2 regions of the Nocardioides korecus genome follow, and region 1 is predicted to be linked to the other one. Evidence: predicted binding sites of a transcription regulator. Region 1 holds the regulator's gene; the other holds the start of a gene.
What was found. Region 1 encodes LexA, which represses DNA repair genes until DNA is damaged. Its sites were predicted from a motif close to TCGAACANNTGTTCGA; they were not measured.
Positions count from the first base shown of each region.

Region 2: a site for LexA is predicted at 1,217-1,232, ahead of ACYVDA_RS11730 (alpha-ketoglutarate-dependent dioxygenase AlkB). Genes of this name have one in related genera too.

Region 1 is NZ_BAAGZO010000002.1:266,367-275,488, forward strand. It holds gene hflX (GTPase HflX) at 1-1,301, shown strand, start outside; gene ACYVDA_RS04555 (endonuclease/exonuclease/phosphatase family protein) at 1,525-2,340, shown strand; gene ACYVDA_RS04560 (ATP-dependent DNA helicase) at 2,414-4,372, shown strand; gene ACYVDA_RS04565 (M12 family metallo-peptidase) at 4,530-6,632, opposite strand; gene lexA (transcriptional repressor LexA) at 6,735-7,478, opposite strand; gene ACYVDA_RS04575 (LysM peptidoglycan-binding domain-containing protein) at 7,786-8,301, shown strand; gene ACYVDA_RS04580 (lysoplasmalogenase) at 8,430-9,122, opposite strand, start outside.
Region 2 is NZ_BAAGZO010000005.1:206,494-213,442, reverse strand. It holds gene ACYVDA_RS11740 (DUF3253 domain-containing protein) at 157-576, shown strand; gene ACYVDA_RS11735 (nucleotidyltransferase family protein) at 554-1,150, opposite strand; gene ACYVDA_RS11730 (alpha-ketoglutarate-dependent dioxygenase AlkB) at 1,254-1,880, shown strand; gene ACYVDA_RS11725 (winged helix-turn-helix transcriptional regulator) at 1,877-2,221, opposite strand; gene ACYVDA_RS11720 (FMN-dependent NADH-azoreductase) at 2,321-2,971, shown strand; gene ACYVDA_RS11715 (MFS transporter) at 3,273-4,805, shown strand; gene ACYVDA_RS11710 (molybdopterin oxidoreductase family protein) at 4,809-6,872, shown strand; gene ACYVDA_RS11705 (FAD-dependent oxidoreductase) at 6,905-6,949, shown strand, end outside.

The DNA.
Region 1 (9,122 bases):
AGCTCGAGGACATCACCGAGGTCGAGTACCGCCAGCTGCGCCTGGAGCGCGTGATCCTGGTCGGCGTCTGGACCAGCGGCACAGTGGCCGACGCGGAGAACTCCATGGCCGAGCTCGCCGCGCTGGCCGAGACGGCCGGCTCGGAGGTGCTCGACGCGCTCTACCAGCGGCGTGACAGCCCCGACCCCGCCACCTACATCGGTCGCGGCAAGGTCGAGGGCCTGGCCGAGATCGTGGCCGCGAGCGGCGCCGACACCGTCATCCTCGACGGCGACCTGGCGCCCAGCCAGCTCAGGAACCTCGAGGACAAGGTCAAGGTCAAGGTCGTCGACCGCACCGCGCTGATCCTCGACATCTTCGCCCAGCACGCGAAGAGCCGCGAGGGCCAGGCGCAGGTCGAGCTGGCCCAGCTGAACTACCTCAAGCAGCGGCTGCGCGGCTGGGGCGGCAACCTCTCGCGCCAGGCCGGTGGCCGGGTCGCGGGCGGTGCGGGCATCGGTGGCCGTGGCCCCGGTGAGACCAAGCTCGAGACCGACCGGCGCCGCGTCAACACCAAGATCGCCAAGCTGCGGCGCGACCTCGCGCACATGAAGACCACCCGCGACACCAAGCGCGGCAACCGGGTGCGCCACGAGATCCCCAGCGTCGCGATCGCGGGCTACACCAACGCGGGCAAGTCCTCGCTGCTCAACCGGTTCACCGACGCCGGGGTGCTCGTCGAGGACGCGCTGTTCGCCACGCTGGACCCCACCACGCGCGGCACCGAGACCAGCGACGGACGCGTCTACACGATGAGCGACACGGTCGGGTTCGTGCGCCACCTGCCCCACCAGCTCGTCGAGGCGTTCCGGTCGACGCTGGAGGAGGTGGCCGACTCCGACCTCGTCCTGCACGTCGTCGACGGCTCCCACCCCGACCCCGAGGGCCAGATCGCGGCCGTGCGCGAGGTGTTCGCGGAGATCGGGGCCGACAAGGTGCCCGAGCTGATCGTCATCAACAAGGCCGACGCCGCCGACCCGATGGTCCTGGCCCGGCTGCGCCAGCGCGAGCCGCACTCCGTCGTGGTCTCGGCCCGGACGGGCGAGGGGATCGCCGAGGCGCTGGCCGCGGTCGAGGCCGACCTGCCCCGCCCGGCGGTCGAGGTCGCCGTGCTGCTGCCCTACGACCGGGGCGACCTGCTCAGCAAGGTGCACGACCACGGTGAGGTGGTCTCGATGGAGCACACCGGCGAGGGCACGTCCCTGGTCGCGCGCGTCAACGAGTCGCTCGCGGGCGAGCTCTCGGCGTACTCCAGCAGCTGAGCCGGGCGCCCGTCCACGTGCTCCGGGGGTGGTGGACGTCGGTCGTCCTGGCGACCGCGGGGCTCGTCGTCCTGAGCCTGACGCGGTTCCTGCCCGGTGACCACGGGCCCGTCGTGGCCGCGGCGTCGTTCTCCTCCTACGCCGTCCTGGGGTACGCCGCCCTCCTGGTCGTCCTCGCTGCCGGGCCGCGCTCGGGCGCGTGCGCCGCGCCCGGGGGAGCGGCGTGCCCGCAGCCTGGCGCCGCGTCCGCGCCGGCGTGGCGGTCACGAGCGTGGTGGGGCTGGCGGTGCACGTGGTCGTGCTCGCTCCGCTGTTCGTCGCCGCCGCGCCTGCTGGTGCCGCTACGGCGTCGTCGTCCCCGGGGTCGGGACCGACGGTGATGACGACCAACCTCGAGTTCGGAGCCGGGGACGCGGGGGCCGTGGTCCGCGCGGTGTCGCGCCACCACGTCGACGTCGTGGTCCTCGAGGAGGTCACGCCCGCGTGCCTGGCGCGGCTGGAGGCCGCCGGCCTCATGGCCCTGCTGCCGCACCGCGCCGGGCGGGCCTCGACCGGGGCGGACGGCACCGTGGTGGTGTCGCGGTGGGGGCTGCGCACGCTGCGCTCGTTGCGGCTGGCCAACGGGGGCTACGAGGTGCGTGTCGCGGGCCCGCGGCCGTTCACGCTGCTGGCGGCGCACACCATGGCGCCGGTGGTCTCGCCGCGGCGGTGGGCCTCGGACCTGGGGCGCCTGCGGGCCGCCGTGGCGGCCGCTGACGGACCGGTCGTGCTCGCAGGAGACCTCAACGCGACGCGCGACCACCAGCCCTTCCGCCGGGTACTGGGGGCCGGGGTGCGCGACGCCGGGGAGGAGGCGGGCTCGGGCTGGCAGCCGACCTGGCCCTCGCGCTGGCGCGAGAGCTGGCTGCGCCCGGTGATCGCCATCGACCACGTGCTGGTCTCCGAGGAGCTGCTCGGGGTGCGCACCTGGACCGTCGAGGTGCCCCACACCGACCACGTGGGCCTCCTGGCCGAGCTGGTCTGGTCACGCCCCTCCTGAACCCGCGGGCGCGCCGTCCCCAGGTCCGCAGGTCGTGGCCACCGGTGTCCTTGCGGACACGTAGGGTGCTCGGGTGGTCGAGGGGTCCGGACGTGGTGCGAGCGAGGTGCTGTCCACCGCCGTGAGGGCCCTGGGGGGCCAGGAGCGACCCGGTCAGGTCGCCATGGTCGAGGCCGTGGCCGCCGCGATGGAGGAGGGTCGCCACCTCCTGGTGCAGGCCGGCACCGGCACCGGCAAGTCGCTGGGCTACCTCGTCCCCGCGCTGCTCCACGAGAAGCGCGTCGTGATCGCGACCGCCACCCTGGCCCTGCAGCACCAGCTGGTCGAGCGCGATCTCCCGGCGCTGATGGGGGCGGTGGAGGAGAAGACGTCGTACGCCGTGCTCAAGGGCCGGTCCAACTACGCCTGCCTGCACCGCGTGCGTGAGGGCGTGCCCGACGACCAGGGCACGCTGGTCGACCTGCCCACCGGCGGTCTCGGCGCCGAGGTCCTGGCCCTGCGCGAGTGGGTGGAGGAGGAGGCCCAGGAGGGCGGCACCGGCGAGCGCGACCACGCCCCGCGCCACACCGACCGGGTCTGGCGCCAGGTCAGCGTGAGCGCGCGGGAGTGCCTGGGCGCGACCCGCTGCCCCTTCGGCACCGAGTGCTTCGCCGAGCGCGCCAAGGAGCGGGCCGCGCAGTCGCACCTGATCATCACCAACCACTCCCTGCTGGCGATCGACGCGATCGAGGGCGTCCCGATGATCCCGGAGTACGACGTCGCGGTGATCGACGAGGCCCACGAGCTGGTCGCCCGGGTCACCCAGGCCGCCACCGACGAGCTGACCGCCACCGAGGTCGACCGCACGAGCCGCCGGGCCGAGCGCTACGTCGAGGGCGACGCGGCCGTGGACCTCGGGGACGCGGGGGAGGCCCTCGCGGCGGCGATGGAGGCCGCCGGCGGCGGACGGCTGGAGTCGGTGCCGGCCGAGCTGGCCGACGCGCTGGCCCAGGTGCGCGACGCCGCGCGCACGCTGGTCTCCGCCTTCCCGCGCGAGCAGCCCGGCGCCGCGCAGCCCGCGGATGCCGGCGCCACCCAGGCCAAGGGCTGGGCCCAGGAGATCTTCGCGACCGCCGAGCGGATGGCGGCCGGTTCGGACCGCGACGTGCTGTGGATCAACGAGCGCGAGCGCAACCGGGGCGGCTTTGCGCTCTGCGTGGCCCCGCTCGAGGTCGCCGGCACCCTGCGCGACCGCCTGCTGGCCGAGAAGACCGTGGTGTTCACCTCCGCGACCCTCAAGCTCGGCGGCGACTTCGACGCCGTCGCGGGGTCACTGGGGATGTGGCCCTCGGAGCGGGCCACCGCGGCGCAGGAGGGCACCTGGACCGGGCTCGACGTCGGCTCGCCCTTCGACTACGGCAAGCAAGGCATCCTCTACGTCGCCCGCCACCTGCCCCAGCCGGGGCGCGACGGGCTGACCGCCGCTCACCTGCAGGAGATCACCGAGCTGGTCGACGCCGCCGACGGTCGCACGCTCGGGCTGTTCTCCAGCCGTCGCGCCGCCGAGGCCGCGGCCGAGCACGTCCGCGAGGCGCTGCCCCACCTGACCACGCTCGCCCAGGGCGAGGCCCAGCTGCCGGAGCTCTCGCGCCAGTTCGTGGGGGACCCCCACACCAACCTCTTCGGCACGCTGAGCCTGTGGCAGGGCCTCGACGTCCCCGGCGACACCTGCCAGCTGGTGCTGATCGACCGGATCCCGTTCCCGCGGCCCGACGACCCCCTGATGTCGGCGCGCCAGAAGGCCGCCGACCAGGCGGGGCGCAACGGCTTCATGCAGGTCGCCGCCTCGCACGCCGCGCTGCTGATGGCCCAGGGCGCCGGCCGCCTGATCCGCACCACCGCCGACCGCGGCGTCGTGGCCGTCCTCGACCCCCGCCTGGTCACCGCGCGGTACGGCGGCTTCCTGCGCGCCAGCCTCCCCCCGATGTGGACCACCGAGGACCCCGCCGTCGTCCGCAAGGCCCTCGCCCGCCTCGCCTCCGACGCCCGCTAGGTCCTGACGGGGGCGGGGGTCCTCGAGCGCCGTTGCCACACAAATGTGTAGCAACGGCGTCGTCAGCGGGTCGACGAGCTGCAGTTGCTACACAAATGTGTGGGCATGACGCCGAGGTCACCCTCGAAGAGCCACCCAGCCCGCCCCGGTCTGCGACTCAGCGAGCAGTCACGATCCGCGAGGCCGACGACCAGGTGGAGGCCCCCACGCTGTTCCACGCCATCACCACGAACTGGTAGCGACCGCGGGGCAGGCGCATCGAGAGGCTGCGGGCCGTGGGAGCGGAGTAGGACGAGGCGTAGTACGTCGCGACGGTGCGGTTGCGCGAGTCGAGCTTGCGCGCGGCGACGCGGTAGCGGGTGATGGGGGCGCCGCCCAGGGTCAGCGGCGGGGTCCAGCGAGCGGTCGCGGTGACCGAGCCGCCGTACGAGCCCGAGGAGGCCGAGCCGATCCGCGGGGCGCCGGGGCGCGAGAGCGCCGGGATGGTGACGGGCGGGGTGGTCGGGGAGGCGCTCACGGTGACCGTCGGGGGGTGCTCCGGTGCGGTGACCGGTGCCGTCGAGGGGGAGCCGGTGGGCGAGGGCGTCGGGGTGGGGGTGATCGAGGGGGCCGGCGTCGTGGGGGAGGCGGTGGCCGCGCTGCAGCCCGAGGCGGCCAGGGTGTACTGCCCGAGGCTGGCGTAGTCGGAGTAACCCGTCTTCGTCGGGTCGCCGGCGCCCACGCCGTCGACGGTCAGGTAGTAGCGCCCCGCCCCCAGCGTCGTGGAGATCGCGGCGTTCATGCCGGTCGACTGGGGCCACGACCCGCCGGTGTTGCCGCTGGCGGGGTTGTTGAAGGCGACCTGCGCGCCGGTGGAGTCGCGCAGCGACAGGGAGAGGTCGAGGGCCGTCTGCGCGCCGATCCCGGAGGCGCTGGCGGTGAAGGTGCCCGTGCAGGCACGGTCCACGGCGAAGACGTCGACGTCGGTGCGCGTCGAGATGATCCCGGTCGCGGCGTACGACGTCGCGGCGCCGAGCTGGTCGGCGGTGGCGGTCGTGTCGCCGTGGTCGTCGGCCTTGAGGGGAGCGCCGTTGGCGGCGATCACGGCCAGGTCGTCCTGGGTCTCGTTCGCGTCGGCGTACTCGCCCTTGCTCCACTGGCTCAACGCCCGGTTGGTGGCGAAGCCCATGATCGGACCCCAGGCGGCGGTCCCGGCGTAGTAGCTGCCCGCGCCGGCGGTCTTGGTGCCGTCGTGGCTCAGCCCCAGGGTGTGGCCGGCCTCGTGGGCGGCGCCCTGTGCGGCGATCGTGGCGTTGGTGGTGGCGTCGGCGAAGACCCAGGCGGGCTGGTAGACGCCGGCCGAGTCGACCAGGTCGAAGGTGCCGACCATGGCCAGGCCGAGGCAGTTGACGCCGTTGCAGAGCTTGGACTTGGTGGCGGAGTTCATCGTGAACACGACGTGGGTGCCGTACGCCGTGTCGGTGTCGCTCGAGCGCGTGTAGCCGGCGACACCGGGGTCCTCGGTGGTGACGTCGATGTCGAAGGGCGCGTAGTCCTCCGAGACCTGGCGCCAGACCTCCTGGATCCAGGCGTCCTGGGCCTCGGTGAAGGTGCTGCCGCCGCCGTTGACGCCGGCCACGGAGCCGGCGGCGAGACCGTTGTAGTTCCAGCCGGTGCCGCTGACGTAGGCCCCGTCCATGTCGAGGAAGATCTTGTGCGTCGAGCCCGGGTTGCTGTGCAGCTTGAAGGTCTGGTCGGCCGGCAGGGCCAGTCGAGCCGTCGTGCTCGGGCCGGACGTCGTGGCCGCGCCCGCCTCGACGCGGTGGGCGGCGGGGTCGAGGTAGAACAGGCTGCCGTTGCGACCCACCCAGGCGGTGGAGTCGGTGGTCAGCAGCTGGCGCAGGCGACCGGCGCTGACGCCGCTGCGACGGGCGGCCTCGTGGATCCGGCCCCCCAGGGCGTCGACCGCGGCCTGTCCGTGGGTCGGCCGGGCAAGCAGGTTGCTGGTGGCGACCACGTGGACCGGCGAGCCGTGACGCAGCGGCTTGGTCGGCACGGACGTCGACCCGGCGGTGGCGGCCGGCTTCGGCAGCGCGGGGGCGCCGGTCGGGGCCGACGTCCCGCGCCTGCTCCCGATCGACGAGGTGCGCACCGTGACGGGCGGCGCCGCGACAGCCTGGACACCGGCCTGCTCCCGGGTGGCGCCGGGGCCGGGCGCCGCTTCCGCGCCGCCGTGGACGACGGTCACAACGGCACCGGACGCCACGAGGGCGCCGGTCACGAGAGCCAGGGCAGAGGTCGTACGTCGGGTCACCCCGTGATCATGCGCCGCAAAACCGTCCTAGTCACCCAAAACGGACAAAGCAGTCACACAATCTCGGGATCACATCCTCCGCAGGACGGCGGTGACCTTGCCCAGGATGGTGGCGTAGGTGCCGTCGATGGGGTCGTAGGCGTCGTTGTGGGGCATCAGCCACACCTTCCCGTCCTTGCGCTGGAAGGTCTTGACCGTGGCCTCGCCGTCCAGCAGGGCGGCCACGACGTCGCCGTTCTCGGCGGTCTGTTCCTTGCGGACGACCACGTAGTCGCCGTTGCAGATCGCCGCGTCGATCATGGAATCGCCGGCGACCTCCAGCATGAACAGGGTGCCGTCGCCGACCAGGGACTTCGGCAGCGGGAAGATCTCCTCCACCCGCTCCTCGGCCAGGATCGGCCCACCGGCGGCGATCCGCCCGACCATGGGCACCATCGTGGCGGTCGGCATGGCGTCGCCGGACCCGGTGGGGTCGTAGCCGGCCTCGTCGGCCTCGCTGATGGCACGACGGGCGGCCATCAGCTCGGGGATGAAGACCTCGAGGGCGCGCGGCCGGTTGGGGTCGCGCTTGATGAAGCCCTTCTGCTCGAGCACGCGCAGCTGGTGGGCCACGCTCGAGGAGCTGGTCAGGCCGACCAGCTCGCCGATCTCGCGGATGCTGGGCGGGTAGCCGCGCTTCTCGATGCTCTCGCGCAGCACGTTGAGGATGCGCTGCTGACGTGGGGTCAGTCCCGTGCTGTCGGGGGCCGCGTCCGGGAGCTCCGTGACGCGACCCGCGGTGCTCTTGCCGTTCGAGGATTCGCGAGTCGCCATGGAAGGGAACCTAGTCCAGTCACACGGGTCACTTCAAACACATGTTCGAACGGCGTGTCGCGCTCAGCGCCGAGCCCGTCCGAACATTTGTTCGACGAAATGCTTGATTCCGTTCGAACACGTGCTCTAACGTCGCTCATGTGTTCGATCGAATGTCTGTTCGGACGTCACCGATCCAAGGTCCAGCCCGTCCGGGCGGAAGGTCTTGTCGGTGGTCGCCGATAGACATCGGAGCACACACCAAGCAGGGGTCGCTTCCCTCGTCCGCTCCACCCGGAGCGGGCACTTCCCCGAAAGAGGTTGACCGATGAGCACGCTGAACATCACCCCCCACGTCCACGACGACTCCGCGTTCGAGGCCCTGGTCCGCTCGGCGGGCCCGGTCCTGGACGCCACCGACGTCGAGTTCGCCACGGTCTTCGACCTCGACTACGGCGACCGTCGGCTCGCCCTGGTCGTGCCGCAGCAGCGCACCGCCGGCCCCCGGCGGGCCACCGCGCGACGGGCCGCCCCGGCCCCGGCCCGCAGCCGGGTGCGGTTGACCCGGCGCGGTCGGCTGACCGCGCTCGCGGTGTTCCTGGGTGCGGCCCTCACCGTCCTGCTGACCCTCGGCGGGTTCTCCGCGGTCGCGACCCGCGACGCCGGCACGCCGCCCCCGGTGCGCGTGGTGACGGTCCACGCGGGCGACACGCTCTACGGGATCGCCGCAGACGTCGCCGCCCCGGGTCACATCCGCGAGACGGTGCACCAGATCCAGGAGCTGAACTCGCTCCCGTCGTCCTCGCTCAGCGAGGGCCAGAAGCTCGCCGTTCCCCTCGGCTGAGGCATCACACTGCTCGCGCCACCGACCTCCTCGACCCGGGTCGGTGGCGCAGGGGAAGACGTGGGGCGGGACCGCATCACACCGGTTCCGCCCCACGGTCACGTCCAGCCGGTCGAGACGGCGATCACTCAGGCGCGGAGCCGTGCGTCCGTCGTCGAGACCACGCTCGGTGTGCCGGCGGCACCGGCTCCGAGACGGATCAGCAGCTGAGCCGTCGTGTAGGTCCCCATCACCAGGCGCTCCCACGGGTCGGGTCGTGGGCTGGGTGCCGGCACCCCGGTGGCGGGTGAGGTGAGCTCCGCCGCCGGCCCCGGTGCGGGGGGCAGCGCTGGCGGCGGTGCGAAGGTCCTCCACGCCAGCACGGTGTCGGAGACCAGGAACAGGACGGCCCCCGCCCCGACGAGGACGCGAGCGCGGGTCGGCAGCTCCCGGTCGAGGTGGAGCGCGGCGCTGGTCATGGTGGCCAGCGCGCCGGCGTACGCCAGGACGGCGAGGGCGAGGACCCGGTCGTGCCGCCCGGCCAGGACGGCGATCACCGGCGTGGTGGTCGCCGCGGTCGCCAGCACGACGCGCGGACCCAGTGCGTCGAGCAGGGGCTCGCGTCGACGGTGCCTCCAGAACCCCGACAGGTACGCCGCGTGGCCCACGGCGAAGCTGCCCGCCCCGGTCAGGAAGGCTCCGGTGCCCTCACGCAGCAGGGCGACGTCGCCACCCCACCCGGCCACCTCGGCGACGAGGGTGGAGGACCGCACTGGCGAGGTGGCGGCGCCCGGGGCGAGGAGCAACGAGCCCGCGAGCGTGGGCATCAGAGCGGGCTTGGT
Region 2 (6,949 bases), on a different contig from region 1:
GGGCGCCACACCAGCCCCCTCGGGCGCCACACCAGCCCCCTCGGGCGCCACACCAGCCCCCTCGGGCGCCGGACGAGCCCCCTCGGGCGCCACACGAGCCCCCTCGGGCGCCAGATGAGCCCCCTCGGCGACCAGGGGGTGGGCAGACTGGGGCGCGTGGCCCACCGATCGCGCACCCGGGACGACGACGGCAGCGGCGCGGCGGGCGACCACGAGGACAAGACCTGCGCGTCGTGCGGTCGCCGGATCGAGTGGCGCAAGAAGTGGGAGCGCGACTGGGACCAGGTGCGCTACTGCTCGACGGCCTGCCGGCGCCACGGCGTGACCGCCGAGGACGAGCGGCTCGAGAGCACCATCCTGGAGCTGCTCACGACGCGGGCCGCCAGCGCCACGATCTGCCCGTCCGACGCGGCCCGCGCGGTGGGCACCGAGGACTCCTGGCGCGACCTGATGGAGCCGGCCAGGCGGGCCGCCCGCCGGCTGGTCGCCGCCGGCGAGGTCGAGATCACCCAGAAGGGCCAGGTCGTGGACCCCTCGACCGCCAAGGGCGCGATCAGGATCCGGCGGGCTCGCTGAGCGAGTCGACGTCCTCGCCGGTCGCGAGGTCCCCGCACTCCACCAGCTCGACCGCGTGCTCCTGCAGGTAGGCCCGTGCCCCCTGGTCGCCCCGCGCCGAGGCGGCCACGCCGGCGTGGTGGTCGCGCCCGAGGAGGACCGGGTGCCCCGGCTTCCCGGCGTACGCCGCCCGGCGCAGCGTGCCCGCGTCGACCGGTCGCTCCAGCAGCCGCGCCACGACCGCCTCGTCGACGTCGGGCAGGTCGACCAGGGTGACCAGGGCCGCGACCTCCGCGGTGGTGGCGAGCGCCGCCCGCAGCGAGGCACCCATGCCCTCGTCCCAGTCGTCGGCCTCGACCGTCTCCAGCGGCACCCCGAGCACGCCGACCACCGCCTGCACCCGCTCCTGCGCCTGCTCGGGCCCCGCCCCGATCACCACCGTGACCGGCAGGCCGTTGGCGGCGAGGGCGCGCACGGCCCGCTCCAACCAGTCCTCGACCAGGATCTTGGGGCGCCCCATCCGCCGCCCGGCCCCGGCCGCCAGCACCACGCCGCGGACGTCCCCGCGACCGTCGCCCTGCTCTGTCGTCGCCACGCGGTGATCCTGCCAGTGCGGCCCCGGAACCGCGGCGACACGCGACGCACTCGGACCACGTTCCTCTCGCACAGGTGTTCGAACGGCTGCTACCCTGGGTCGCATGTCCCTGGACTTCCAGGCCTCCCTGCTCGACGGACCGACGACCGGCGTCGGACCGCTGGCCGGGCGCGTGCGCCGCACCCAGCTCGACCGGGGCGCCTGGGTCGACGTGCTGCCGGGCTGGCTCGAGGGTGCCGACCAGGTCTTCGCCGACCTCGTCGAGCAGGTGCCGTGGCGGGCCGAGCGACGGACGATGTACGACGGCGTGGTCGACGTGCCGCGACTCCTGCACACCTACGGCATCGGCGAGCCGCTCCCCCACCCCGTGCTGCTCGAGGCCCGCGAGGCCCTGAGCGCGCACTACGCCCCCGAGCTCGGGGAGCCCTTCGTGACCGCGGGGTGCTGCTACTACCGCGACGGCCGCGACTCGGTGGCCTGGCACGGCGACACCATCGGTCGGGGCCGCACGAGCGACACGATGGTCGCGATCGTGTCGTTCGGCTCGCCGCGCAAGCTCCAGCTGCGCCCGGTCGGCGGGCAGCTCGCGCTGACCCACGCGCTCGGCCACGGCGACCTGATCGTGATGGGCGGCTCGTGCCAGCGCACCTGGGAGCACGCCGTGCCCAAGACCTCGCGCCCGGTCGGCCCCCGCATCAGCGTGCAGTTCCGACCGCGCCACGTGTTCTAGCCCGAGCGGCCGTCGAGGTTCTCCCGCGCCCAGCTGGTCAGGTCGTGCAGCACCGGCACCAGCGCCTCGCCGGCCGGGGCCAATCGGTAGCGCACGGCCACGGGCGGGCCCTCGTCGACCTCGCGGACGACCAGGCCGGCGGCGGTCAGCTCGGCGAGGCGGTCGGCCAGCACCGAGTCGCTGATCCCGGTCGCACGGCGTACCTCCACGAAGCCGGCGGCGCCGTCCATCAGCGCGCCCAGGAGCACGCCGTTCCAGCGCTTGCCCAGCAGGGCGAAGGCGTGGGTGAGCGCGGCGTCGCACTGCGGCGCGACGTGCTGCTCGACCGCGTCCTCCGTCACGCAGGCAGCCTAGAGGACCACCGGGTCGGGAACAGATCCGCGAGGACGGTAGTTGCTTCTGTTTTGAAAGCCACATCGTCCTTCGAAGGAGCAGCCCCCATGACCCTCTTCCGCCTCGACGCGAGCATCATGCCCGCCACGTCGTCCAGCCGCGAGATCGCCGACATCGTCGAGCAGCAGTGGTCCGCCGCGCACCCCGACGACGAGGTCATCCGTCGTCACGTCGGCTCCCAGCCGCTGCCCGCGCAGGCGTGGGCCGACGCGGTCTCCGGCGGCTTCACCCCCGAGGACCAGCGCACGGAGGACCAGCAGCGCGCCCTCGCCCTCGCGGCCGAGCTCGTCGAGGAGCTCGCGTCGGCCGACGCCGTCCTGCTCGCCGTCCCGCTCTACAACTTCGGGGTCTCCCAGCACGTCAAGGCCTGGATCGACCTGGTCATCGCCGGCTCCGGCCCGGGCGCGGCCCTGCTCGCGGGCAAGCCCGTCGTGCTGGCCACCGTCCGCGGGGGCTCGTACGCCGCCGGCACGCCGCGCGAGGGCTGGGACCACTCCACCGACTACCTGCGCCGCATCCTGGCCGACGTGTGGGGCGCCGACCTGACCGTGGTCGAGCGCGAGTTCACCCTGGTCGGGGTCAACCCGGCGCTCGACGAGTTCACCGACCTCGCGCGGGAGATCCACGAGAAGTCGCTCTCGGCGGCCCGCGAGGCCGGCGACGCCCTCGGAGCGGGCACGGCGCGCAAGGTCGCCTGACCCCGTCGACCGGGGGATCCGGGCACGGCGTACGCCGCTCACCGGGGGATCCGTGGTCCCCGGATCCCCCGGTCGGCGTTCCTGGGCGTGTACGGATGCCCCGGTCGGCGTTCCTGGGCGTGCGCGGATGCCCCTGTCGGCGAGCGAGGGCGTGTGCGGATGCCCCAGTCGGCGCGCGTGAGGTCGTGAGGGGCGTGAGGTCGTGAGGACAAGTTGACGTGGCGGTCGCGCTGGGAGTGACCACCGCGAAACCTAGGCACCGGAGGGTCAGGGCACCCGACCCCCTCCGAGGAGCTCCTCCATGGCCACGACGCACACGCAGCCCGACCTCACCGCGGCGCCGCAGCCCACCACCGCCACCTCCCATGCCCCACCGGTCCCCCCGCACGAGCGCCGCACCGGGCGCTGGATCGACGACTGGCGCCCCGAGGACCCCGACTTCTGGGAGGGCGGGGGCCGGCAGGTCGCCCGTCGCAACCTGCTCTGGTCGATCTTCGCCGAGCACCTCGGCTTCTCGGTCTGGCTGATCTGGAGCGTGAGCTCGGCGTTCCTGGTCGCCCAGGGCTTCGCCTTCACCCCCCAGCAGCTGTTCTTCCTGATCGCGCTGCCGAACCTGGTCGGCTCGCTCCTGCGCCTGCCCTACACGTTCGCCGTGCCGGTGTTCGGCGGCCGCAACTGGACGATGGTCAGCGCGGGCCTGCTCCTGGTCCCGACCGTCGGCTTCGCCGTCGCGGTGAGCAACCCCGCGACGCCGTACTGGGCGTTCTGGCTGATCGCGGCCACCGCCGGCTTCGGCGGCGGCAACTTCGCCAGCTCGATGGCCAACATCAACTTCTTCTACCCGGCCGCCAAGAAGGGGGCCGCGCTGGGCCTCAACGCCGCCGGCGGCAACCTGGGCGTCTCGCTGATCCAGCTGTTCCTGCCGGTCGTGGTCGGCGGCGCCGGGATCTTCGGGCTGGTCCGGGCCAGCAGCGGCGGCCTCCACCTCGAGCGCGCCGGGTGGCTGTACGCCGGCCTGGCCATCGCCGCGACCGCCGCGGCGTACTTCTTCATGGACAACCTGGGCACCGCACGGTCCAGGCCCCGCGAGCAGCTGCGGGTCGTGCGCGAGAAGCACACCTGGGTGATGGCCTTCCTCTACATCGGCACGTTCGGGTCCTTCATCGGCTACTCCGCCGCCATGCCGCTGCTGATCAAGCTGAACTTCTGGGTGCCCGAGCCCGCACCGCTCGGCACCGGCATCTACTTCGCCTACTACGCCTTCCTCGGCGCCGGGGTCGGGTCGGCCACGCGACCGCTGGGCGGCTGGCTGGCCGACCGGTTCGGCGGCGCCAAGGTCACCCTGGCCGCCTTCACCGGGATGATCGTGTTCACCCTCGGCGTGCTGGCCACGCTGGTGCAGCTGAGGCCCAACCCGACCGCCGACCCCGCGATCGCCTCGGCCAACCAGCACCTGTTCCCGGTGTTCCTCGGGTTCTTCCTGCTGGTCTTCGCCGCCACGGGCATCGGCAACGGCTCGGCCTACAAGATGATCCCGGCGATCTGGCGGGCCCGGGTCGAGACCACCACCGAGGCCGGCACCCCCGAGCGCAGCCACGCGCTCCTGACCTCGACCCGGCAGGCCTCCGCGGCCCTGGGCGTGATCGGGGCCGTGGGCGCCCTGGGCGGCTTCCTGATCCCGATCGCCTTCAGCTCCCCGTGGGTGGACAGCCCGCTCACCGCCACCAAGGGCGCGTTCGTGCTCTTCACGGCCTACTACGTCGTCTGCGCCCTGGTCGTCTGGGCGGTCTACCTGCGTCGCGGCCGCTCGACCCTCGGCCGCGTCGAGGTCTGAGACGTGCCCACCCCCACCCGGACGCCCACCCGGACGCACTGCCCCTACTGCTCCCTGCAGTGCGGCATGACGCTGGCGCCCGTCGGTCGCGCCCTGGAGGTGCGGGCCTGGCCCGAGTTCCCCGTGAACGAGGGCGGCCTGTGCCGCAAGGGCTGGACCGCCACGGGCCTGCGCGGCAGCCGCGAGCGGCTGACGACGCCGCTGGTGCGCGACCGGGCGACCGGCGAGCTCCGGGCGGCCGGGTGGGACGAGGCGCTCGACCTGGTCGCCGCGCGCCTGCGGGCGCTGCAGGCGGAGTCCGGGCCCGACACCGTCGGCGTGTTCGGCGGGGGCGGGCTGACCAACGAGAAGGCCTACTCGCTCGGCAAGTTCGCACGGGTGGCGCTGGGCACCAGCCAGGTCGACTACAACGGCCGCTGGTGCATGAGCTCGGCCGCGTCGGCCGGCAACCAGGCCTTCGGGATCGACCGCGGGCTGCCCTTCCCGATCGCCGACCTCGAGCACACCGACGTGCTCGTGCTGGTCGGCTCCAACCTGGTCGAGACCATGCCCCCGGCCGCGCGGCACCTCGACCGGCTGCGCGAGCGGGGCGGCACCGTCGTGGTGGTCGACCCGCGTCGCACACCGACCGCCGACCGCGCCGACGTGCTGCTCCAGCCCGTGCCGGGCACCGACCTGGCCCTGGCCCTGGGGGTCCTGCACCTGCTCGACGCGCGCGGCGCGGTCGACACGGCGTACGTCGAGGAGCGCACCAGCGGCTGGGACGACGTCCGCCAGGTCGCGGCCGGCTGGTGGCCCGAGCGCGTCGAGCGGGTGACCGGGGTGCCGGCCACCGAGCTGCGCGCCCTGGCTGACCTGGTGGCCGGGTCGCCGCGGGTGACCGTGCTGACCGCCCGCGGCGCCGAGCAGCACAGCCAGGGCACCGCGACCGTGCTGGGCTGGATCGACGTGGCGCTGGCGCTGGGCCTGCCCGGACGGCCGTACGCCGGCTACGGCTGCCTGACCGGCCAGGGCAACGGCCAGGGCGGTCGCGAGCACGGGCAGAAGGCCGACCAGCTCCCCGGCTACCGGATGATCGACGACCCGGCGGCCCGCGAGCACGTCGCCGGCGTGTGGGGCGTGCCCGCCGCGTCGCTGCCGGGCCGCGGGCGCTCGGCGTACGAGCTGCTGGACGCGCTGGGCCAGCCCGCCGGACCCCGGGCGCTGCTCGTCCTGGGCTCCAACATCGTGGTCTCCGCGCCGCGCGCCTCCCACGTGACCGAGCGGCTGGAGGCGCTGGACCTGCTCGTCGTCTGCGACCTGGTGATGTCGGAGACCGCGGCGCTGGCCGACGTCGTCCTGCCGGTCACCCAGTGGGCCGAGGAGACCGGCACGACGACCAACCTCGAGGGCCGGGTGGTGCTGCGGCAGCAGGCCGTCGCCCCGCCCGCCGGGGTGCGCTCCGACCTGGAGGTGCTCGCCGGCCTGGCCGAGCGGCTGGGCTCCCCCGTGCCGTTCAGCAGCGACCCCGAGGAGGTCTTCGCCGAGCTGGGGCGGGCCTCGGCAGGTGGTCGCGCCGACTACAGCGGCATCACCTACGACCGCATCCGCGCGGAGCACGGCGTGTTCTGGCCCTGCCCCACGGGCTCGACCGGCACCCCGCGGATGTTCACCGAGTCCTTCGCCCACCCCGACGGCCGGGCCCGCTTCGTCGCGGTCGACCACGTCGGCACGGCCGAGCCCACCGACGCGGCGTACCCCCTGCACCTGACGACCGGCCGCGTGCTGGCGCAGTACCAGTCCGGCGCCCAGACCCGCCGCATCGCCGACCTGCCCGACACCGGCCCCTTCGTCGAGCTGCACCCGATGCTGGCCCGGCGCATCGGTGCCGTCGACGGCGCCCAGGTCGTGGTCACGACGCGACGCGGCGAGCTGAAGGCACCCGCCCGGGTGGTCACCACGATCCGCCCCGACACGCTGTTCGTCCCGTTCCACTGGGTCGGCGCCAACCGGCTCACCAACGACGCGCTCGACCCCTCCAGCGGGATGCCGGAGTTCAAGGTCTGCGCCGCGGCGGTGCGGGCGTGACCGGGCGCCGGATCGTCGTCGTCGGCTCCGGAATGGCGACGACACGGCTGGTCGAGGGGATGGTCGCCCGCGGCGTC